DNA from 2 places in the Weissella soli genome. Region 2 is predicted to be linked to the other one. Evidence: predicted binding sites of a transcription regulator. Region 2 holds the regulator's gene; the other holds the start of a gene.
The links. The regulator LexA, encoded in region 2, represses DNA repair genes until DNA is damaged. The targets are predictions, from matches to a motif close to CNAACANNTGTTNG.
Positions count from the first base shown of each region.

Region 1: dnaB (replicative DNA helicase) is a predicted target of LexA. The motif match lies at 9,910-9,923, and genes of this name have one in related genera.

Region 1 is NZ_CP017326.1:295,537-307,852, reverse strand. Features, by position in the region: gene WSWS_RS01475 (GntR family transcriptional regulator) at 1-575, opposite strand, end outside; gene nagA (N-acetylglucosamine-6-phosphate deacetylase) at 585-1,754, opposite strand; gene femX (UDP-N-acetylmuramoylpentapeptide-lysine N(6)-alanyltransferase) at 1,880-2,896, opposite strand; gene ispE (4-(cytidine 5'-diphospho)-2-C-methyl-D-erythritol kinase) at 2,981-3,838, opposite strand; gene WSWS_RS01455 (hypothetical protein) at 3,922-4,221, opposite strand; gene WSWS_RS01450 (DUF2201 family putative metallopeptidase) at 4,218-5,387, opposite strand; gene WSWS_RS01445 (P-loop NTPase family protein) at 5,377-6,510, opposite strand; gene WSWS_RS01440 (FUSC family protein) at 6,587-7,123, opposite strand; gene WSWS_RS01435 (MFS transporter) at 7,142-8,332, opposite strand; gene dnaB (replicative DNA helicase) at 8,446-9,858, opposite strand; gene pta (phosphate acetyltransferase) at 10,043-11,023, opposite strand; gene WSWS_RS01420 (LURP-one-related/scramblase family protein) at 11,261-11,797, shown strand; gene WSWS_RS01415 (class A sortase) at 11,807-12,316, shown strand, end outside.
Region 2 is NZ_CP017326.1:862,960-875,275, reverse strand. Features, by position in the region: gene WSWS_RS04095 (ABC transporter substrate-binding protein) at 271-2,130, shown strand; gene WSWS_RS04090 (diacylglycerol/lipid kinase family protein) at 2,217-3,167, opposite strand; gene WSWS_RS04085 (tRNA (adenine(22)-N(1))-methyltransferase) at 3,345-4,034, shown strand; gene WSWS_RS04080 (Nif3-like dinuclear metal center hexameric protein) at 4,031-4,831, shown strand; gene pepT (peptidase T) at 4,847-6,082, shown strand; gene WSWS_RS04070 (hypothetical protein) at 6,144-6,785, shown strand; gene lexA (transcriptional repressor LexA) at 6,824-7,444, opposite strand; gene WSWS_RS04060 (DUF896 domain-containing protein) at 7,593-7,847, shown strand; gene WSWS_RS04055 (YneF family protein) at 8,018-8,242, shown strand; gene WSWS_RS04050 (aldo/keto reductase) at 8,300-9,133, opposite strand; tRNA gene WSWS_RS04045 (tRNA-Gly) at 9,254-9,325, shown strand; tRNA gene WSWS_RS04040 (tRNA-Gly) at 9,358-9,429, shown strand; gene WSWS_RS04035 (DNA-directed RNA polymerase subunit epsilon) at 9,613-9,852, shown strand; gene rnjA (ribonuclease J1) at 9,865-11,544, shown strand; gene WSWS_RS04025 (YigZ family protein) at 11,621-12,292, shown strand.

The sequences.
Region 1 (12,316 bases), 570 kb from region 2:
AGCAAATCGGCCACGCGTTCAGTAGCCGCTGCCGCGGTCAACACTTGTTCTGCCCGGCCGATGGTCAACCCTTTTTTGGTGGTTAACGTATTGTAAAGTGAGTCGGTCAACTCTTCACGCGACAGCCCCTCAACCAAAGTGGCCGGAATCGACGCAATTTCAAAGGCAATTGGTTCGTCATCGCCATAACGCACACGCTCCATCCTTAATACCTGGGCATCGGGTGTCAATTGCAATTGGTCCACCTCACTTTTGGAAGCCTGACCAATATGGTAAGCAATGACTTTTGAGGAGGCGGTGCGCCCAGTAGCGTGCATGGCTGCTGTAAACGAACCAACCCCATCCAACCGTTCTTGAACACGTGTCGCCGTGACAAAAGTGCCAGCACCCACCCGGCGTTCCAAGATACCTTCATCAACTAACATTAAAACGGCCTGGCGCAAGGTCATCCGTGACACATTGAATTGTTCCGCTAATTCACGTTCAGAGGGGATTTTATCGCCCGCGCCCCAACGGCCGGCTTCAATGGCTTCACGCATCTCATCATGAATCGTGATGTAAATTGGTGCTGTCATAAATACTCCTTACTTTGTCTTCACATCCGCCTTTGAAAAATGGCGACCGAGACTGTATGTGGCTTCTAATCTTGTAAAATCAGCTGAAAAAACATTCAAATCAGCATCTTTGCCAATAGTTAAAGTACCCTTAGTCGTCAAGCCAAATTCTTCGGCTTGATTACCCGAGGCCATTTGAATAGCTTCTGGGACACTTGCACCAGTAAAGGCCATGATGTTACGGAAGGCGTCATCAAATTCCAAGACGGAACCAGCTAATGTACCATCAACCAAGCGAGCTTGCTTGTCTTTGACATAGACTGTTTGACCACCCAGTTCAGATACACCGTCACCGAGCCCCTTCGCCCGCATTGAATCCGTAATCAAATCAATGCGCTGCGCCGTTTTTAACTGGTAGGCTAAGTTAACCATATCTGGATACACATGAAAACCATCAACAATCAACTCAGTGCGAATGTTCTTTTCAAGCATCGCGTGCCCGGTAACACCTGGTTCACGATGTGACATTGGTCGTTGTGCGTTGTACAAGTGAGTAATGTGAGCGGCCTTTGATTCCTTTTGCAAAAATTCACGCGTCGCATTGGAGTGACCCACTGAACCAATAATGTCATGGGCGAGTAGGTAGTCTTCAAACGCACGCAACGCCTCGGCTTGCTCTGGCGCATAGGTAATCAACCGCACGCGATTACCAGATAATTCATTCCATTCCTTCACCAAATCATAGTTCGGTGCAATAATGTATTCTTCAGGCTGGGCACCCTTATAGTGTGGGTTAATAAAAGGGCCTTCCAAATGGACACCAACAATCGCTGGTTCAACTTGGGCGGCTTCATTGACAGCCCGCATCGAATTAGCAATTTTTTCGACTGATTGCGTCATGGTCGTCGGAAAGACTGCGGTAATGCCTTCAGTAATTTGACCATGCACCATGTTGATAATGTCATCCTTCACACCATCCATCGTGTCATACCCATAAGCACCATGCGCATGAACATCGATAAAACCAGGGACAATCACTTGCCGATCAGCGCGGATGACCTGATCCGCTGCTGTCAGCACCAAGGTTTCCATTGGGCCGATGGCTTGAATTTGTTTATCAAAGCGAATATAAGCATCCTTAATTACTGGTTGCTCATGCTCACCGGTATAAATCGTTGCATGTGTCAAAACCTTAGTCATTTTTGCACTCCTTTTATATACCAATTTGTATACCATTTTACCACAATTCAGTGGGACAACGACAAAAACCAGCATTGTGGTCGCCTAAATAATAACACCCCCGAAAACCTTCGAGGGTGCCATGACTATTCTTGAACTAAATCAGCGTAGGCTGCCGGATTCAACACCACGTCAATCTCACCGAGATACTCAGTTGGCTCATCCCGAACGATATTACGCTTGAACTTATACAAGCCATCGGATTCATCCGCTGCCTGAATGCCACCAATATCATAACGCCGCTTACCTGTTGCTAATGCCCATTCCACCATGGCTACCCGGGTGGCATAGAGGGCATTCGTCTTATCATGATCGACTGATCCAGCATACATATCCCAAACCTTGTCCCCCATATCAAAGCCGATCGTCGTAGCCAAGGTTTCATCTGCTAACTTAGCCCGATAGATACGCATGATATCTGTATCCTTGTACGTTTCAATCATGCGTGCAAAATAGTCCTTGGGCCGGTGGGAAATTTCATGTCGCTGTGACATCGTCACATATGTGGCATAGAAATCATCCAAGAAGTCATCCGTTAACCCATAATCAACCACAACCCCTTCACGACTTGGCTTACGCAACTTATTTTTTGTCTTAGAAGGCACCATATCAAACAGTGTCTCGGCCTCAGGATGCTTGGTTAGATCAATCACCATGTTCAGTCGTGGTTGAATCGTAGCATGCATCCCCAAATGGGCCAGGTTACGCCCCCGCACCTTATAGCCGGCATCTAAAATCGACTGCACCAGGGCTTCATCATATCGCCATTCCGGATCAAGCCGAAGCAAGTAGACGTTTTTTTCAATGAGCGTTGCTTTCACTTCTGCTACTAATGCGTTCAGCATCGCGACATCACCATAAGGCACCACTGGTCCCTTTGAAGCGTAGGCAAATTTATACCCGCTTGGTGTGTCTGAAATCAAAATTGACAGCGCGCCCGCGATTGCGCCCTGCTCATTTTCAACATAAGCATAGAGCGGTTCCCAATTGTTTTTAACATGCGCCCAGCCGGTATCTTGGGTGATTTGGGCGTTTGGTGATTGACGAATAAATTCAGTATAACGGGACACCGCAGTAGCGTCATTTTGATTTACGATTGGCATAAGTAACTCTCTTTCTATTTTCACAGGGTCTATAGCTATAAACATAAATGACCCGACCAAAAGAAACCTTAAAGTCGCGTCATGTTAATTCACGATATGCGTGATATATGTCTCACCGACAAAGCCTTGAATCGCATTGCGAATACGTTTAGCGCGTGAAGCTTTATCTGTGAGGGCAAAAACTGAGGGCCCCGTGCCAGACATCTGCGCATTATCGGCGCCAAACTCAATCATTTTATTTTTAATTTTGAGGATTTCCGGGAACCGGGCCGCCGTAATTGGCTCCAACACATTAAACATATATTTGAGCATCGCCTGGTAGTCGCCTGCTTCAACCGCTGCGATCATTTTGACTTCATCCCCGTGTTGCAAATCATCATAATCAATTGACCGCAGAATTTTAGGCGTTGATACGGATACGGCTGGCTTAGCTAGAACCACCCAAATGGCCGGTAACTTCTTAGTTAAGGGGCGGACAATTTCACCACGGCCAGTCACGCGGGCTGGTCGCGAATACACGCAAAAAGGGACATCAGCATCAATTTTCAAGCCGATTGCTGCTAATTGGGTCTCCGTGAGTTGCAACCCCCAAATGCGGTTTAACCCCCGTAACACCGCTGCCGCATCGGCCGAACCACCACCTAGACCGGCAGCAATCGGGATGCGCTTATCGATATGGATTTCAACACCCTCGTTAACCCCGGCCTTTTCACGCATGAACATCGCGGCTTGGTAAGCTAAATTTTTTTCATTTAGGGGGAGTAAGCCCGAGGTCGAATCAACAATGATCTCATGATGCTCGGTGACCGTCCGGATCATCACCGTATCTGCCAAATCAATCGCAACCATCACCATATCCCATTCTTGCTCACCATCGGCATGAATGAACGGCGTATCTAAACTGATATTCAATTTGGCATACGCTCGTTCAAGCACTTCCATTGTCGAATCCCCCAAGTGTTTTTCTACATTATAGCAAGCTCCCGACTAATTAACAAAAACATTCAGAGGAATGCCAACTTCATTCACATCTGATAGGGTGCTAACAGATAATCCCTGACCGCTGGCGTTATGCGCGTATGGTGTGCTTGAACGAAGCGCTGGACATCAGCATAAGTCGCCAACGTATATTTTGGTTGCGCGACCACCTCGGCCGCTAAGTACGCCTGCATTAACTTGACATCGTTTAAAGAAATGGTCGTCATTCCCCAAGGAGCCGCCAAGAGCAATTCTTCCCATTTGCCTTCAATCAGGGCAATTGCGCGCCGATAATCATGCCCTTTATCAATAATCGTTTGCAAAACTTCCGGTGAAGTGACCTTCATTTTTCTACCTCCATGTAAAGCACCCGGCCAATTGGTTGACTAACGGATAGGACCTGCTGTGCCGGTAGCACCCAGGTGACATTTTTAAAATGGTGCGTATCCACTAACTCTTCCCCCACACCATCAGTTAAAATGACGACTTGCGTGTGTTGCCACTGAAAATGTGCTGTTTTGAGTTCATCAAATAAAGCCTGGTAGGTTGTCCCACCACCCTGATGGCGCTTGGTGAGATCCGCCAAGGGATAAACGGCGCTATCAAAAGCATAAAGCACGACTTGGCCCTGAATTTGTCGTTTAAGCGCGCGTGCTTCATTGACAAAACGCACCGCCAAGGTCGCATTGATTGAGGCAGATTGATCCACAAACACGACGACTTGCACTTGTTGATTAAGCACCTGTCCTGGCAAATCAATCCGGTATGGCTGCCGGCGGTTGAATCGAGCCCGGGTAGCGTGATATTCAGCTGCTTGGTGAATGCGTTGCTGCGTGAGGATGCGTCGCCAATTCAATGTCTGGGTTCCGTGCGCCTCGATTGCTTGGGTGCCAGAGCCTGGTAAGCGGCCCCGCCCCGCAATGTGGGCATCTGTCTGCGCTTGATTGATCAGATTTTCCAAGGCTGCGCCCGCTTCAGTGGCCGACTGTTGGCTAGTTGCCCAGCCGGCATGCATGGCTTGGTCGTTGGTTGTCCCCCCTGATGTTTGTAAATCATCTAAAAAAGGCAATAACAACTCATAGTACTGTTGTGAATCAGCAAAGGTTGGCAACTGAATATGAAAGCGTTGAGCAAATTTTGCTGGTAAAACTTTCCCAGCAAAATCAGCTTTAACATACTGATTGACAGCCAAATCCGTTGCTAAATTAACCACCCGTCGTAAATTATCAGTGGGGATGTGCCCATAACGGATGGGATGTTGCCACACTAGATGCAAGACCTGGTGTGTCAAGATACCCAATATGTTTTCAGCGGTGGGGTAGGTCACAACAAACAGAGCGGGATTAATCACCAGTTGCCATTGATGCGTCGCGTACCGCACGTCAACCGCATTCTCGGCCTGGTCATCATAGACGCGGGTCAGTCGTAATAAAATTTCACCGTAAAACCGACTGTCATCTAATAATTGGCGTGCAGCTTGTTGAATTTGCCGTTCAATTTCATTAGTCAGCATCCAGCGCCACCTCGCTAATCAATTGATAAAGTTCTTCTGTTGAATGACTTTTTGCATTATACAATTCATTTAATAACTCACGCGATATTGCCTTAACAACGACATAACGACTATCTGGCGCCGCTGCCTCCAAGAGCTGCTTAAATCGGGTTGCATTTGATGCATCAGTTAACGTTACCTCCAGTAACGCCTGCTTCAACAACGCGATTTTGGTGACCTCAGAGAGGTCATTAAATTGCGTCCCTTTAAAATCAGGGGAAAATAGTTCCGCCATGGACAAAGTCGTCCCCTGTTCCCGCCAATACTGCACAAATAGTTGCGCATGTAAGGTACCTAAATCGCCCGCAACGATATCAAAAATCAACTGGTCTGCCATTTTTGGCGCTAATTTCTCTAACTCGTATAAATTATCCGATACCCGCTGCCAAGCACGCGGCGTCGGGTTTAAATCTGCTCCACGTTCGCGGGGGAATAAAGTATCAGGGGTGGTTGCAATATAGGCAGTGACGAGTGGGTGAATGACCGGCCGACCGGCTACTACGGTTTTTGCCCACTGCAACCAATCCGCGACATCGACGCGCATCACTAACCGCGTCGTGCGATCCTTAATCGCCGCATCCCCAGCCATGACCGCATAATTACTTTCCTCAAACCCGGGCATATCACTATCTGGATTTTCTGCCAAGATAATTTGCACCTCAGCTGGTAATTGCAGTGAATTAATTTGCCGTTGCAAAACTAAATTCATTAATTCAGACTGGACCGCTTGGCTACCCCGATTAAACTCATCCAGAAACCATAAGATCGGTTGACCAGGATGGGCTTCGGCTTGCGCGATAATTTCAATTAAGGTATGTGTATAACCGTATTTAACATCCGCTAGCTCACCATAACGGCTCGTCATCACAAATGCGTTAGCCGTAAACGGAGGAATGGGCATCACCAGATCCCCCTTCTCAGACAATGACACGACCGTGGTAAACAGCTTGGCCTGCATTTGGCTGGCAACGGCCACGACCAGCGCGGACTTGCCGATGCCGGCTTCACCAACGATATTAGGTACATTACCACCTTGCAATACCAACGGCACCGCCACTAATAATTGTTGATATGATAGACTCATAATTTCACCACCCACTACAGCTTTTGCTCCTAAGTTTACACCACTTATCAGACAGGCATCACAAAAAAAGCAGCCATCACGGCTGCTGCTTAGTTTCATGCTGTTCAATTTCTTTGGCCACCTCACTCGGGCTAATTGGTGAGGTGCCAATATTCATCAGGACGGCTGCAGCGACCCCTAAAAAGGTATCAAATACCCGTTCTACCGCGTAGAAATAGGACTCACCCGCTGGTACAGTTAACGAAATCATCAAAAACGCCGCGGTTGAACCAATAATCCCGCTATTATTGTTGATACCGTCATTTAAAATGATGAGCGCCATTAACAAGAGTGGGACTCCAATCACCTGAACCAACTCGGCATTATGGGTATAGTTTCGAATCCAGATGTAACCCACCGCAAAAGCACCACCCAAAAAATTAGCTAATACGCGGGACTTACCAAAGTGTAAGGTCGTTTCAAAGTCCGAACGTAACGCAAATACGGCGGCTAAACTGGCAATCATCGGGTTACCACGATGCACTAATGCAAAGCCCGCTGTCACTAATAACACGGCGAGGCCGGTTTTTAAAGTGCGCAGCCCAAACCGAAAATGTAATGAGCCAATCTCCATGAGGAATTCCCCCTTTTTTTATACGTAACGCTTGGTGCGTCGCATAACTAGTAAAGCAATTCCTATAAAGATAACATATACCCCTGCAACCAACAACGCCATCGCACGAAACATGTTGATATAGCCATGGGCATCGATCATGAAACCACCAACGACCGGTCCGATTGCTCGGCCCATGCTGGGGGCGGCCGTGACTAACCCTTGATAACGCCCTTTGACCGCCGCTGGCGTCAATTCATTAACCAGCGCGGGTAACATTGGAAAGACCATAACCTCGGCAATCGTGGTAATCACCATCGCCAAGACAAAGCCTGCAAAATCTTTGGCAAATGAAATAGAAAAGAATGCGCCGACAAATAAGGCCATCCCAATGATCAACTCTAACCACATTGCCCGCGTATTCGTTGAGAGATTCAATGCATTGATAATTAACTGGAAAATCACGACTAAGCCACCGTTGATCGTCCACAACATTGAATACTGCCAGAGCGGTAACTTTAAAACTGATTCCATATAGACGGAAATCGACCCATTCCATTGGAAATAGGCAATCCAAATACCAATCAAAGCGACAATGACCACCCCGATCATAATGGCATTAGCTCGGGGTAATGTCATCTTACTACTGCTATGCTCAGTAACATGGCGTTCAAGTGGCACATCAAAGTTAAGATAAACAATAATGAATAAGATGGTATACATCAATAACGCCACCACAAATAACCACTGCACCCCAAAACTATAGATGGGGCCAACTAAAGAGGTCGCAAAGACCATGCCAAAATTAGCTGTGAAATACAACATGTTGTAAACAAAGCGACCGTCATAATGATGAACACTCGTTCCGTAAGCATTGATGATGCCACCCATCCAACCGGCCATTAAGCCATAAAACGCCAAGAAGATGGCATATGATGGCCAACCATGATAGAAAAACAACCCTAATTGGATCAGAATCATCATGCCGACCCCAAATTTAATGATATTAATTGGCTTAAATTTATCAAACAAGGCACCACTGATGGCACTGCCTAGCGCTTGCCCAGCTGAATTTGCTAACAACACCCAACCAATGGTCACCATCGATTGATGGAGTTCACTGTGGAGATACACTGATGTCAGTGGCCACACGAAACCCATGCCGAAATTATTAATAAAACTCACTATCAAGAGCCATTTTAGTGATAGCCCCGCCGTATTCTTTGCCACAATTTTCCTCTCAATCTGTCAAACCTACCCCAGTATCATGGGCTAGCGCATAAAAATTAAAATGTGGAACTAACTGACACCAGTTAGTTCCACATCATGCTCTGCATCCTTAATTAACCAAATGGATTACTGTCATCGTGGGTGTAATCCACCGAAGAGAACTTATTGTATGATTTCACGAATAACACGTGTGCCGTGCCTCGTTCACCACGACGGTTCTTTTCTAGAATCACTTCCATGTCACCCACATCCGCCTCTTCATGCCGCGGATCCTGCAGACTCTCCGTATTGTCATTGTCACGTTGATAATAATCATCACGATACAAAAACGCGACAATGTCGGCGTCTTGCTCGATTGAGCCCGATTCCCGCAAATCAGACATCCGTGGTCGCTTATCATCACGCGATTCGACCCCACGTGAGAGTTGTGATAACGCAATAATCGGTACATCCAGTTCCATGGCCATGTTCTTAATTGCCCGCGAAATGGCTGACACTTGTTGTTGCCGTGACTCGTTGCCGGTACCTTCGATCAATTGCAAATAATCAATGATTACTAGGCCAAGTTTGCCTTCACGTTTCACCAAACGACGTAGCTTCGAACGAATCTCTGAAACCCGGATATTGGATGATGCATCCATGTAGATTTTTGTATTGCCTAACGAGCTCATCGCCACCGTTAAACTCGTCCACTCTTCATCGGTCAATTGCCCGGTTCGAATATGTTTTGAGTGGACATTGCCCTCAGCAGCCAGCATACGATCAACCAAGTCCACCGCAGACATTTCAAGTGAAAAATACGCCACGGGTAAGGTGGGGTTTTCCACCGCCACGTTCTTCAAAATATTCAAAGCAAAGGCCGTTTTACCCAAACCCGGACGAGCCGCTATGATAATCACCTGACCACCACCAAAGCCGGTGGTCATATTATCGAGCGCTGGATAACCAGACGCCAAACCAACCACCGTACCATCAGCCTTGGCATTTAGTTCAATCCGGTCGAATGCATCGGTGACCACGTCACCGATCCGTTCAAAGTCAGCATCATTGGCCCCGGTTTCAATCGCATCCAAACCTGATGATAACTCTGAAATCAAATCTTCCACCGACTTCATATCGGTATATGATTCCTCGGTTCCATTAGCCAACAAATCAATCAACCGCCGACGTAAAGCTTTTTGTTTAACAATATCCGCATAGACTGGGGCATTACGCGCAATCGGTACCGCAACGGCTAATTCAGCCAAATAGGCTTCACCACCAGCGTTTTCCAGCTGGTTCATGATATTTAACTGTTCAATTAAGGTCAGTACATCAATTGGTCGGAGATTTTCATCCAGGGTCAACATTGCACGATAGATCAGCCGGTGCCGTGTTTGGAAAAAGTCATCTGGTTCAACAATCGCATTAATTTCAGCTAACGTATCCGCTGGATCCGTGCTGATCAAGACTGAGCCTAGCGTCGCTTGTTCAGCCTGAATATCCTGTGGCGCCTGTTGTACCAAAGTGTTCACTTCATCCGCCATTATGGTTACCTCCCATTTCATTCAAGAATCCTATCTTACTATCATACCAATCAAACGTTCATTTGTGGATAGCAAAGGTTAAAATATATTCGTTCCCTTAATCACCACCGCTTGACGCAATCTCGGTCAATAAAAAAACAGATATCCGTTTGCCGAATATCTGTTTAACTAGAGGCATTTTAAGTTAGGCTTCTAAAGCTTGGGCCGCGGTGATGATGGCTACCTTGTAAACATCTTCTTCGTTGGCACCCCGTGACAAATCAGCCACTGGGGCTGCTAATCCTTGTAAGATTGGTCCGATCGCTTCAAAGCCACCCAAACGTTGCGCAATTTTGTAGCCAATGTTCCCTGATTGTAAATCAGGAAAGACAAAGACATTCGCGTGACCAGCCACGCTAGATTCAGGAGCCTTCGCCGCCGCCACCGTCTTACTGAAGGCCGCGTCAAACTGTAATTCACCATCAATGGCTAAAGTGGGCGCCGCTTGTTGGGCTAAAGCAGTGGCCTCGATCACTTTATTGGCCTGTGGTGCTTTAGCTGAACCCTTCGTTGAAAAGCTTAACATGGCAACTTGTGGTTCTAAACCAAATGTCTTCGCGGTGTGTGCTGATTGAATCGCGATTTCTGCTAGCGTTGCCGCATCCGGATCAATATTGATGGCCGCATCAGCAAAAATATAGCGTTCTTCTGCGCGTTGCATAATAAATGCACCTGAAATACGTGATGATCCTTGAGCGGTCTTAATGATCTGTAAGGCCGGCCGCACCGTATCACTCGTTGGGTGCACAGCACCGGAAACTAATCCATCAGCCAACCCAAGATAAACCATCATCGTACCAAAGTAGTTCACATCCCCTAACCACTTTTCTGCTGTCGCGGCATCCGTCTTACCATTTCGACGTTCAACTAATGCATTGACCATGCGATCGAACGCGTCCTGTGGATATTCGGTTAAGTCAATCACTTGGACACCTGACAAATCAAAGTGATTGGCGGCTGCAGTTGCCGCAATGGTCGCCTGGTCACCAAGCAAAATTGGCTTGACCAAGTCACTTGCTGCCAAACGAACCGCCGCTCCTTGGATCCGGGCATCTTCTCCTTCAGGGAATACCAAAACCTTACCTTGCCCCTTAATACGGGTGCTTAATTGTTCAAAGAGTTCCATGAGAAATACTCCATCTTCTTAAAATCAAATTTCATCTACCAACTATATTATCCCACAATCAGTAGGCACGTGCCTAACGATAAGGATATCATTTTAGTGAACTTCTTCACATAGAAATTATACCCAACCAGCCGGCACGCGTCTAGTCTGTTAATAAAATTTGGTTGAATTTGTTTTTACCGGTATACTTAAACTAAATACACGACGTGACGACTGACGGGATTGGAGGTACTTTGGATGACTACCGTTTATTTACAACAAACGTCACAGCAACAAGGTTTCGGTGTGAGCCGCATTACGGATCAAAACGGCAAACTGCTTTATCATATCATTGGGGACTTTGGGCGTCCCGGCGATCAATTACAATTAATTGCGCCCGGTGCTGAAAGCCATTGTAAAATCGTGCAAACTGCCGCCGGTTTTTTACCGCGCTTTGTTTTGAAATTAGATGCCCAAGAACTCGGGTCGTTCGGTCTCTCAACCCAATTTCGCGATTTATTAGTCATTAATCACTTAAATTGGCTGGTCATTGGTAACCCACAACGACGCCACTATTCGGTCAAAAACCTCACCCGTACGTTAGCCCGGGTCGTCCCCACAAATAACTTTCGTTTGCAAATCACCTATACTGATGAAAAATTTGGCCCTGCGATCATCTTGATCATCGCCTTTATCGACCGTTGGCAAACCATTCAAAGTCAGCAACGTTATCCAGCTTGGCAGCCTTTATTTAGCCAAAAGCTGGCTGTGCAAAATATTAAATATCACGCCTAGGATCTAATCATGCCAAACTTCACCGCGATTTCAACGCAAATCGAATTAACCCACATCTTCAAAACCATGCTGCCAGTTGCCCTCGGCCTATTTGGGCTCATGACACTCTGGTCGATCATTTGGTCCTACCGGTTACATCACCACTGGCACCTCGCCATCAGGCGGTCCTTAGCGCATTTAGTGCTGGCATTTGCAATCAGCCTGATCGGTTTTCAAATCTGGCAAACCAATATCTTCAATATCGCCGGGACTACGCAAAAACAGCTACAGCACTATCACTATCAAAAATTACAACGCACGCACACAATATATGCGCTCACGGCCCGTCAACGCATTGCTAAAATGGTGATGCGCAACGCTGCCAACGGCTATCACAAGCAAGGTTTCGTTGCGATCCCAACCCGTTCAATTCTATTACCAATCTACGATGATGCGTACTCAGTGGCCGGTCTTAACCAAGGGGCAAACTACGCTAACCGCTCGGCTGATGATCCCAATGGCACTAACATGCCAGTCATG
Region 2 (12,316 bases):
TAAATTTATTATATTTGTTCTCATAAAATAATGATGGTTATTTAAGTTATGCCTTAATGAGCCATAGTGAAACGGTTTCAAAAGGATGAATGATTTTTTAAAAATGCCTTTTTAATAGCTTGTATAGCTAATAAATGTGTAAAATCAAATTAAATAAGAATTAGATTAGAAAAAGTATTGACTTTTTAATTTCCACTGGTAAACTTGGTAACAGTTAGAAATTTAATTCACGTTTAAGGTAGTGGATTTAGAAGATGAGGATAAGTGTTTATGGTAAGTACGGGAAAGAAAATCGGATATGGCGTGGGTGGTTTGATTGTCGTTGCCGGTGGTGCATGGGCCATCTTGGCCAATCAATCAAACAACAATAGCTCATCTACAGCAAAGGTCGCGAGTGCCGGATCATTTAAGGGTGATTATAAAAATGCAAAGACAGCAGTTAAAAACGGTAGCTTGACCGTAACCACACCAGGAACTGCTTCTAGCCCCATTTCATTTGGTGGATATCTTGAATTTACCCAATGGTCTGCTGCAGCTTCACAATTGGGACCAGCAAGTAACTCCATTTTCTATTCAGATTCAAAGAATCGTTTGGAAAATGGTGGGCCAGCTAATTTCAAGATCGACAAGGACAAGAAGACGGTTACCATCACTTTGCGTAAGGATTTGAAGTGGTCAGACGGTAAGCAAGTTGTTGCTCGTGACGTGGCCTTCTCACTTGAGACTTTGGCAACTAATGAGGTGGCCACGAGCAATTTCTCAACGGCTTACACAAATATTAAAGGTGTGACGGATTTCCAAAATGGTAAGGCTGACTCAATCTCTGGTATTAAGTACAACGATGGTGAGAATGGTAAGAAGTTGACGATTTCATATACTTCATTGCCAGCCGCTTTGGCATGGGGGGATGGTATTCCAACGTATGCCTTGCCATACCACGACTTGAAAGATGTTAAGTCAAAGGATTTGGCTACTTCAACAAAGGTCACAAAGCACCCATTGTCATTTGCTGCATACAAGGTAGCGTCAGTTTCATCAGACTCAACGGTTAAGTTCACTCGTAACAGTGAATACTACGGCAAGAAGGCTAAGTTGGCTTCAATTACCTACTACGTCAACCAAGACCAAACGAAGTTGTCTTCTGATTTGGGCAAGCAGAAGTTTGATATCGTGACGTCCGTGCCATCAGCTTTGTGGAAAGATGGTAACACAGCTGTTTTGTCAAAGTTCAATAATGCCAAGGGTTACGCATCAACTGGGCAATACGACTCAGGTTACTGGGAATTGTACTTTAATTTGGGTCACACAAATGCTAAGACCTCAAAGATTGTCCAAGATCGTTCAACACCTTTGCAAAACAAGAACGTGCGTAAGGCCGTTGGTTATGCAATGAACGTCGGTGATGTCACTAAGAAGTACGGAAACGGCTTGGTTGTCCCTGCGTCAACGCTTGTATCAAAGAACATTACTAAGAGTGAGTTCTACAATAAGTCAGTTAAGGGTTACCAAACCAAGTCATCTGGTGATGTTAAGAACGCGGCGAAGTACTTGAAGAAGGCTGGCTACAAGAAGGATGCCAATGGTTACTTTGCTAAGAGTGGTAAAGAATTGACTTTGACATACTTGGCTCGTTCAGGTAAAACTACTTCAGAAGCTGAAGCTAAGGCTTACATTGCTGCTTGGAAGGCCGCTGGTATCAAGGTGAAGTTGTATCAAGACAAGCTCGTTGATCCTTCAACTTGGCAATCAATCGTGTTAGCTAACAACAATGACTGGGATATCACTGATGGTGGTTGGTCAGAAGGTTCTGCACCAACATTTGACCAATTGTGGGCTGACAACGCGCCATACAACTTGGGTCACGTTACTTCAAAAGCTTTAACAAAGAACTTGAAGGAAACGTCAGCTGCAACATCCGACAAGGAATTGATTGCTGGTGTTAAGGCATTCCAAAAGTTGGTGGTTGATGATGAAGCTTACACCATCCCAACACGTACTAATATCGATGTGCAATTGGTAAACGGTCGTGTGAAGGGCTGGACAACCGCACCAACGAACAACTTCTGGGCAAAGTTGTCTGTTACTTCTGATAAGGCAGTTACATCTGGTAACCCTCGATCAGCAAAGTAATCACATAAAAGTTTCAAAGAGACACCTCATCGATGAAAACCAAAAAGGACCCCGCATCAAATTGTTGCGGGGTCTTTTTATGAGCATCACAGCCAGAAGGGATATGGCTGGGTCGTGAATTCCAAATTAATGGCTTGCCGGCAAAGTTCTTCACCATCGGCGTGGGCATAATTAATTTCGTCGGTGCGGAGATGGATTTTGGCATTTGTCCAGCGGTGAACCTCAGGTAGTTGCTCGTATGGGTTACCGGTTAGTATTTTGACCAGAATCCAGATTAAACGACGCATGGTAGCTTGTTTTTCGATCACGACCAAATCGAGAAGGCCATCTGTCGGGTTAGCATCTGGCAGGATTTTTACGCCGCCACCGAAGTAAGGATGATTCGAGAGAGTCAGCAAATAGGCTTGATGCACGCGTGTATGCTGGCCATTCACATAGACGTCTAAAGTAAAGGGTACCTGATGGACTAGCGTTTTGACAATGGATGTCAGATAAGCGAGTTTGCCTAACCCAAGGGCATTTAGCACCTTTTTTGAACGCGAGTGGTTCGTGTTAAATACGGCAAGGGCGTCAAACCCGATCCCGATGTTATTGACAAAATAAGCGGGTTGCTTGGTCAAACTGTCGGCATAGACCCCAATATCGACTAACTTGGGCGGTTGCGTGGCGGTCGTGTTGAGAATCATTTCGAGCGCGGCGAGGGGTGTGCTAGGTAACCCATGGGCCCGGGCAAAATCATTACCAGAACCAGCCGGGATGTATGCCAGTGGTAATTGGGCAGCCGGCTTAGCGTGTAAGATGCCGTTCAGTGCCTCATTAAGCGTCCCATCGCCACCAACTACCACGAGATAGGTGTTGTCAGGGAGACCGTGCAAGGCATACCAGGCCGTCCAATTGGCGATATCGCCTAAACGTTGACTAATCCGAAAGGTATAATGGCAGCGGTGTTCCTTTAAATAGGTTTCAATAACCGGCCAAAGCTTGGTCGCTTTACCCGATCGGGCAGAGGGGTTAATTAAAAAAATATAGTCAGACATAGTACTTTCCTTGCTTGCTAATTCTATTCATTTTAGCAAAAATAAATTAATAAGTACTATTAATACGTGAATTTAACGAACAGGGTGTCGTTAATCATCATGCAAAAGCATAACAGGCGGAAGAAGTTCTGATATTGTGCTAAAATATTAGATATTGATTAGGAAAAGAGGATGCATATGGACGCGATGTCGTTGTCGCCACGGTTAGCACTGGTGGCGTCTTTTGTACCCGCACAGGCCCGTTTAGCAGATATTGGTTCGGACCACGCCTATTTACCAGCGCATTTATTATTGACAGGAAAAATTTCCTTTGCAGTAGCTGGCGAGGTGGCCGCCGGGCCGTTAGAAAATGTGCAACATGAAATTGAACGCACACATTTAAGTGAGACATTGATTGGGCGCTTAGGGGATGGCTTTGCAGCAATTGAGCCGGCTGACAAGATTGATACGGTGACGATTGCAGGCATGGGTGGCCGATTGATTGCCGAGATTTTAACAGCTGGGCATACGCCAGGAAAACAGTATCAACGGTTGATTTTACAACCCAATATTGATGTGGATGTCGTTCGTACTTGGTTACAAGATAATGGCTACGCTTTGATTGATGAAACGATGGTCTTTGATGACAATCATTACTACGAAGTCCTAGTTGCTGAACCGGGAGTCACAAAGTTTACCACCCGACAGCTGAAATTTGGGCCGTTTAATCTTGCACGCCGACCAGAAGTTTGGCAAGCCCGTTGGCAACAAGAAGCCGATCGGATTCATACAATCATGACTCAGCTAGCTGCAGCGGAAAAGACCGCGACACCGGCATATCACGCGTATCAGGCCGCCCGGGATCACATTCTGGAGGTGTTGGCATGATAGCTAGTGAATTAATTGCAAAGATCGAAGCCCATGCGCCACGCGAGTTAGCGTGGGAACGGGATCCAATTGGCTTGCAGATCGGTGATCCTAACCGTGATATCAAAACAGTGATGACCACGTTAGATGTGCGCCCAGAAGTGGTCACAGAAGCCATTGAACAGCATGTTGATTTTATTTTTGCCCATCATCCAGTGATGTTTCGGCCAGCCAAAAATCTTGATTTATCACAGCCACAAAATCAAATGTACGCTGATTTGATCAAGCACGATATTGTGGTCTATGCCGCGCATACCAATTTGGATGCGGCGACTGATGGCATGAATGATTGGTTAGCTGAATTATTGGGGATCACCCAAACGAAACCCATTCTGCCAAATGCAGACGGCGTAACAGGGTTAGGCCGGATCGGTACCTTAGCAACACCAATGACCGTCGCGCAATTTGCACAACAAGTGCGGGCAACTTTTGATGTCGCGACGGTGCGGGTGATTGCCAATGACCTAGAACGGCCGATTCAAACAATTGCCGTGCTTGGTGGCGATGGTGGTAGCGAGTACCCGGCCGCGTTGGCCGCGGGTGCCGATGCTTATGTAACGGCAGATTTGTATTATCATGTAGGGCACGATGTGTTAGCAGATGACTTTGTCGTGATCGACCCGGATCATCATATGGAAGCCATTGCCAAGCCGAAAATGGCTGAACTAGTCCAACGATGGCAAGTTGAAAATAATTGGGCATTAACCCGGGTATTTGCGTCAACCGTAAATACAGATCCATACACTTATATTTTTTAGAGGAAGGTTTTTAGCATGGTAGAGACAGAATATCCAAATTTGGTTGAACGCTTTGTCAAGTACGTCAAAGTTAATACACGTTCAAATGAGGAATCAACAACAGTACCTTCAGATCCCAAGGAAGTCGCTTTTTTGGCTGATTTAGCTGCGGAGTTGCAGTCAATTGGTTTGGAGAATGTGCGAACAATGGCTGATGGTTACGTATTTGCCGAATTAGCGGCGAACGTGGCCGAGGAAGTCCCAACCATTGGGTTTATTTCACACGTTGATACGGCTGACTTCAACGCTGAGAACGTCAACCCACAATTTGTTGAAAATTATGATGGTGTTTCCGACATCAAGTTGAATGATGACTTCAAATTGACGACGGCGCAGTTCCCATCATTGAAGAAGTATCAAGGACATACCTTGATTACAACAGATGGGACCACCTTGCTCGGGGCCGATGACAAGGCAGGGGTGGCTGAAATCGTCACGTTAGCGGAGTACTTGTTAACCCATCCTGAAATTAAGCACGGTAAGTTGGTCTTTGGGTTCGGTCCTGATGAAGAGATTGGGATCGGGGCAGATCATTTTAACGTGGCTGAATTTGGCGCTGATTTTGCATACACGGTGGACGGTGGCCCACTCGGCGAATTAGAATGGGAAACTTTCTCAGCAGCTGATGCTCGCGTGAAGATTCAAGGATTAAATGTGCACCCTGGTTCGGCCAAGGATACGATGATTAACGCTATTCAAGTGGCTTTTGACTTCCATGCACAATTGCCTGCAAGTGACCGACCAGAACATACTGAAGGACGCGAAGGTTTCTGGCATGTCATCAATGTCGCTGGAAACCCAGAAGAAGCAGAATTGCGGTACATCGTTCGTGATCACGATCGGGCGAAGTTCAACGAGCGTAAGCAAACTTTGCAAGACATTGCGGCTAAGTTTAACGAAGCGTTTGGTGAAGAGCGCGTCACGGTAGAATTGCATGACCAATACTACAACATGGGCGAAATCTTGAAGGATGATATGACGCCAGTTGATTTGGCTGAGCAGGCAATGAAGGAATTAGCGATTGAACCAATCATCGAACCCGTACGTGGGGGAACTGATGGTTCAAAGATTACCTTCTTGGGCTTGCCCACACCAAACTTGTTTGCTGGTGGCGAGAACATGCATGGTCGTTTTGAGTACGTTTCGACAACCGTCATGGCCCAAGCCGTGGATGTGTTGTTGAAAATCTCTGAATTGAACCTACGGAAATAAACATTTACAGGCGTTATGCCTGTGTACATATCATTTGCAAGTGCAGAATGGAGTTTGAAACATGCAACAAAAGTGGTGGCAGCAACGATTTGTGTGGCTAGCCGGAATTTTCGGGGGCGTTGTGATTGTCCTAATGCCGCTATTGGGTGGGTTGTTCTGGCGGCTTTTCCAGCCAATTGCGTATCCCCGCGAAGTGTTATTCGCCCGTGATGCCCCAATGCAAGCAGGCTTTATGGGCGTTAATTTGTTGGGGAATTTATTGATCCTTTTAATTTTTAGTGCGCTTTTTTTACTGGCACAGTATCATCGTGAAGCTAAATTGATGGTGGCGGTACGTGGAGCGACGATCGGTTGGGCAGTTTGGGTCGTGTTCGCCGTGATTTGGCCACCAACTTCGATGGCCAGTGTCATCAGCGCTGACCAAACCATCTCGGTTCGCGCACTAGTGAGTCTCATCATCGTCATATTGTTAGCCGTATCCTTTTATCAAATTGGCTTGCAATATGGTCGGTTAGATCATCCAGCTTTAAATAACGTCTGGCGCTTGGCAGCCCTTTTGATGATTTTGTTCTCTATTTTACGATTAGGTGTCCAAGCGATGGGACTGCCTTTAATCGGGGTAATCGATCAGTTATTTGCCATTAGTTCGGTCTTAGCACCGGTATACACAGCGGTTTACATTGTTCGTGATATTCAAGCATAAAAAAGCACTAAGCCGTTTTGCTGTGGCTTAGTGCTTTTTTAGTAAATTGAGTCCCGGTATAGACCGACGACACGGCCTAAAATTGTGAGGTACGCCGGGTCTAATAGATCTGGGGCAATGCCATCGTTATCGGTGGTGATACGGATGCGTTCAGTCTCTTGGAAATACCGACCGATATAGTACTCATCCGCCCGGTAGCGGACAATCGCAATTTCACCGTTATCGATGGTTTCTTGACGCCGCACAATGATATTATCACCATCTAAAATGCCCATATTTTTTAAATGACTGCCATGATAACGCATCATGAAAAGTTTACCGCGGTGTTGTAATAAATTCGGTGGAATGGGGAATTGCGGTACGGAATTGTCATCAAATTTGATGGTGGCCAGTTCAAAAACGGGCATTGTGGTGATTGCTTGGTAGATGCCAAGATGTGCTAATCCAGCTTCGGTTAGCTCGATAGCGCGATTTTTATCATCATGGCGAACCAAAAAGCCTTTACTTTCTAAACGTTTCAAATGACCGTGCACCGTTGAAGGTGAAGCCAAATTCGCGGCTTGCGCAATCTCACGAATCGCGGGTGGGTAACCGTTGGATTGGAGAAAGGAATAGATGAAACGAAGGATAATATCAGATGTGTGACCACGTTCAGCCATGCGCAGGCCTCCTTTCAAATATAGTTCTGTCTCAAATTTTACATGGTTAAAGCGCGTTTGTCTGGCAAAATGTTCGGACAGAAACAATTTCTTAAACGTGGTAAAATAAGCATCAGGTAAAATTAAAAGATGAAGTGAGGGTGAAAAGATGGCTGAAAGTGAACGTATCTTAGCGGTTCGGACACGGATTAACGAATTGGCAGCAAAGGACAAGACGGCTGAAGGATTGACAAAAGAAGAGGAAGCTGAACGCGCTGATTTGCGCCAAGAATTCTTGGCCAACTTCCGGGCAGCCTTCCGCTCACAGGTCGAAATGTTACAAGTATTCGATGATGATGGTAATGAAGTGACGCCTGAAAAGATTAAACAAGTGCAACGCGAAAAGGGTGTCCGCGAAGATTAATTTGAATCCAGCACGGGCAGTTCATGACAGGTTTAGTCGCGGGCACCGCGCTGCTGGCATAACTGGTTATTAAGAATTTGTGAATTACATAGCCAGTAACTTATTTTTCGTATAGAATATAAGATGAATAAATTATGGGTAGTTAGCTACCATACATGGAGAAAACAATTATGAGTACAAGTATTTGGATCGTTATTGTCGTGATTGCGGCAGTTTTGGGTGCCATTGCTGGGTTCTTTTTGGCCCGTCGTTCAATGGAAAGTTATTTGAAGAAGAACCCACCTATCTCTGAAGAGATGATGAAATCAATGATGACTTCAATGGGTCAAAAGCCTTCACAAAAGCGTTTGAACCAAATGATGGCGCAAATGAAGGCCCAACAAAACCACAAATAAATCGACTAAAAAAACACCATCCGTCATCACTGACGGGTGGTGTTTTTTGTAGCTACCTTAAAATTCTTCATAAATATCTGGATCTTGGTTCTGTAAACGTCCATCAACCCGAGAGAGAGAGTTAATCATTTGGACTTCATCCCCAGTTAATTCAAAATCTAAAATCGCCAAATTTTCGCGTTGACGAGCGGCATTAGTTGACTTTGGTAGTGCCATCACGCCACGTTGTAGATCCCAACGTAGAATCACTTGACCAACTGATCTGGCATGTGCCTTTGCAATGGACGTCAACACAGGATCGTTCAAAATTTCACTGCCTCGGCCCAATGGGCTCCAGGCTTGGGTGATGATTTTATGCTCACGATCATAGACCAACGTTCCTTCTTGGTTAAAGTATGGGTGGAGCTCAACTTGATTGATTTCAGGGGTCACGCCGGTTTCGGCAATCAAGCGATCAATATGGGCCGGTGTAAAGTTTGACACCCCAATGTGCTTAACCCAACCCCGCTTTTTAGCTTCAATTAGGGCCTGCCAAGCTTCAACGTAAAGATCTTGTTTAGGATTTGGCCAATGGATCAGATAAACATCAAAAAATTCTAAGTTCAAACGGAGGAGGGATTCTTGAATGGTATCCAAAGCGGCCTGGTAATGTTGATAGCGACCAGGCAATTTAGAAGCAATGATCAATTCATCGCGGGCTTTACCGGACTGCCGAATCGCCTCGCCCACAGTGGCTTCGTTATCATAGTTAAAGGCACCGTCTAGATAGGTGTAGCCATTGGTGAGGGCCTGCTTGATGGCTGCGATCCCGGCATCCCCCTTGAGACTCCAGGTACCAAACCCAACGGCTGGTACTTGATCGGTACTGTTGTTAAAGGTATAAACGTACATAATCAAACCTCCTAATCTGTTATCTACATCATACGCTTAATTGAAATAGCGGGAAAGTGTTGACATCCGTTGCAAAACATTTTATTATGAATATTGTTGTTTGCGAGAAGTCGTGGATATGCGGATGTAGTACAATGGCTAGTGCTCCAGCCTTCCAAGCTGGGAATGCGGGTTCGATTCCCGTCGTCCGCTTTGTCTGGTTAGACAAGGTATCAACTTAATATGCGGATGTAGTACAATGGCTAGTGCTCCAGCCTTCCAAGCTGGGAATGCGGGTTCGATTCCCGTCGTCCGCTTATCTGACGACATTATTAACTGATAATGTCGTTTTTTCGTGCGTAAAAGAATACGAAATATGGAATAGTCTTGCATTTTCTGATACACTATATAATAAGAATGTTCGGAACAAGAAAGTTCGATCTAGTTAGTCGTCGACTAATTAGCTAACAGAAAATTTATATTTAGGAGAGATTTATCTCATGATTTTTAAGGTTTATTACCAAGAGACAAAGAAACGTAACCCTAAGCGTGAAGACACACGTTCATTGTACATTGATGCAGCGAACATGCCTGAAGCTCGGATGATCGTTGAAGAAAACACCAGCCACAACATCGAACTGATCGAGGCGTTGTCAGACAAGGCTTTGGCCTATGAACAACAAGGTGTTAATTTCAAAGTTGTGACGGTTGCCGAATTGGCAGCTGCCAAAGAAGACTAAGGCGGTATTTGAATGTCAACAAATCTGGATATACGTTCAGACGAGACAGCGGTATTTGCTTTGGGTGGTATGGGCGAAATCGGTAAGAATACGTATGCGATTCAAGTGCAAGACGAAATTATCGTCATTGACGCCGGTGTTAAGTTCCCAGAAGATGAGTTACTTGGGATTGATTATGTCATTCCTGATTACTCATACCTCATTGCAAATCGTGACAAAGTGAAGGCGTTATTGATTACCCACGGGCACGAAGATCACATCGGTGCCATTCACTTTTTCTTAAATGCTGTGAACGTTCCTGTTTATGCAGGACCACTCGCCTTAGCGTTAATTAGAAACAAATTGGACGAACATCACTTACTTGGTAAGGTTGAATTACATGAATTGTCAGAAGATGATGTCATTAAATTCGACCACATGTCAGTGGAGTTCTTCCGAACAACACACTCCATTCCTGATACTTTTGGGATGTCCATCACGACACCAGCTGGTGTGATCGTGGAGACGGGTGATTTTAAGTTTGATCTCACGCCAACCACTAAGCAGCCACCAAACTTGCAAAAGATGGCACGGATTGGTTCTGAAGGGGTCTTACTATTAATGTCTGACTCAACCAATGCTGAACGTGATGAATTCTCCAAGTCAGAAAAATGGGTCGGTAAGACGATTGACAAATTGTTTGATGAAATTGATGGCCGGATTATTTTTGCGACCTTCGCCTCAAACATGTCGCGTGTCCAAATGGCCACTGAAGCTGCGATCGCACATGGTCGCAAAATTTCGGTCTTCGGTCGTTCAATGGACAACGCGGTCACAAATGGTCGTGCCTTAGGCTACCTTGATATTCCTGAGGATATGCTCGTTGATGCCCGCGAAATCAATCGCCTGCCAGACAATGAAGTGTTAATTCTGTCTACCGGATCACAAGGTGAACCCATGGCGGCATTGGCCCGTATTGCGAATGGGACACATAAGCAAATCTCGATTAAGCCTGGGGACACAGTCATCTTCTCCTCTTCACCCATTCCTGGTAACACGCAGTCAGTTAACCGCGTGATCAACGAATTAGAAGAGGCCGGGGCGGATGTGATTCATGGTAAAGTGAATAACATTCACACCTCTGGTCACGGTGGTCAAGAAGAGCAGAAGTTGATGTTGTCTTTGATGAAACCGAAGTACTTCATGCCAGTCCATGGTGAGTATCGGATGTTGAAAGTCCATGCTGGTCTAGGTGAGCAAGTTGGTGTTCCTGAAGAGAATATCTTCGTCTTAGATAATGGAGATGTGTTGGCTTTAACGGCTGATTCAGCTCGCTTGGCAGACCACATCCCAGCTGAAGACACGTATGTCGATGGTAACGGTATCGGTGATATCGGCACTGCCGTCCTACGTGATCGTCAAATGCTATCACAGGATGGCTTGGTCGTCGTCGTGGCTACAATTGATTTGAAGAGCCAAGAAATCACGGCTGGTCCGGATATCTTGTCACGTGGCTTTATCTATATGCGTGAATCTGAAGAATTGATCAACGAAGGACGTAAGGAAATTTTCCATGCGTTGCTCACTGCGATGCACGAACCAGGTGCAACGGAGCATTCAATTCGTAATGCCGTTATTTCACGTTTGCAACGTTTCTTGTACGAACAAACTAAGCGGCGACCATTGATTTTGCCAATGTTTATTATGATTTAATTAGATTGAAGTTAATTGGGAGGGGATGTTAGCATCTCCTCCCATTTTACGATGTTAGTTAAGGTAGGTAAGTTTGATGACAGCACCTTATATTACAATTGCCCAATCTGAGTATACGTATGAGCAAGTGATTAAAAAGTCACGATTTATTGTCAGCTTAATGCGCGTCACAGATAAGGCAGCGGCCAAAGCGTTTATCGAACGTATTAGTCAAGCCAATCGCAAGGCAAACCATAATGTCTGGACCTATTTACTAGGTGATCGTGATGAAATTCAACGTTATTCTGATGACGGCGAACCGGCTGGTACGGCTGGGGTACCAATGTTAGAGGTATTGAAAAACAACGGTATTCATGACGTTGTCGCCGTACAAACGCGTTATTTTGGGGGCATCAAGTTGGGCGCTGGTGGCTTGATTAGAGCCTACGCTGGGACGATGGCGAGTGCAGTGGCAACTGTGGGCTTGGTACAACGGATTGAACGGCGCCAACTGACGTTAACAATCGAGTATGCCCAATATGAACCCCTTAAGTATTGGTTGGAAAGTCAAGCGTACTCGATTTTAGATACTGAATATGCGACTGGAGTAACCCTAACGGTACCTGTGAACACGGAACTTGTTGCGGACTTTGTACAGGCTGTGACGGATCATCTACAGGGGAAGGTGACCGTCGAAGTTGGCGCGGTCAATCTATTTGAAATACCATACGATAAGGCCGTTACGGCAAAAACATCATCTTTGAAATAAGGATGTCAGTACACAGAAAAACGC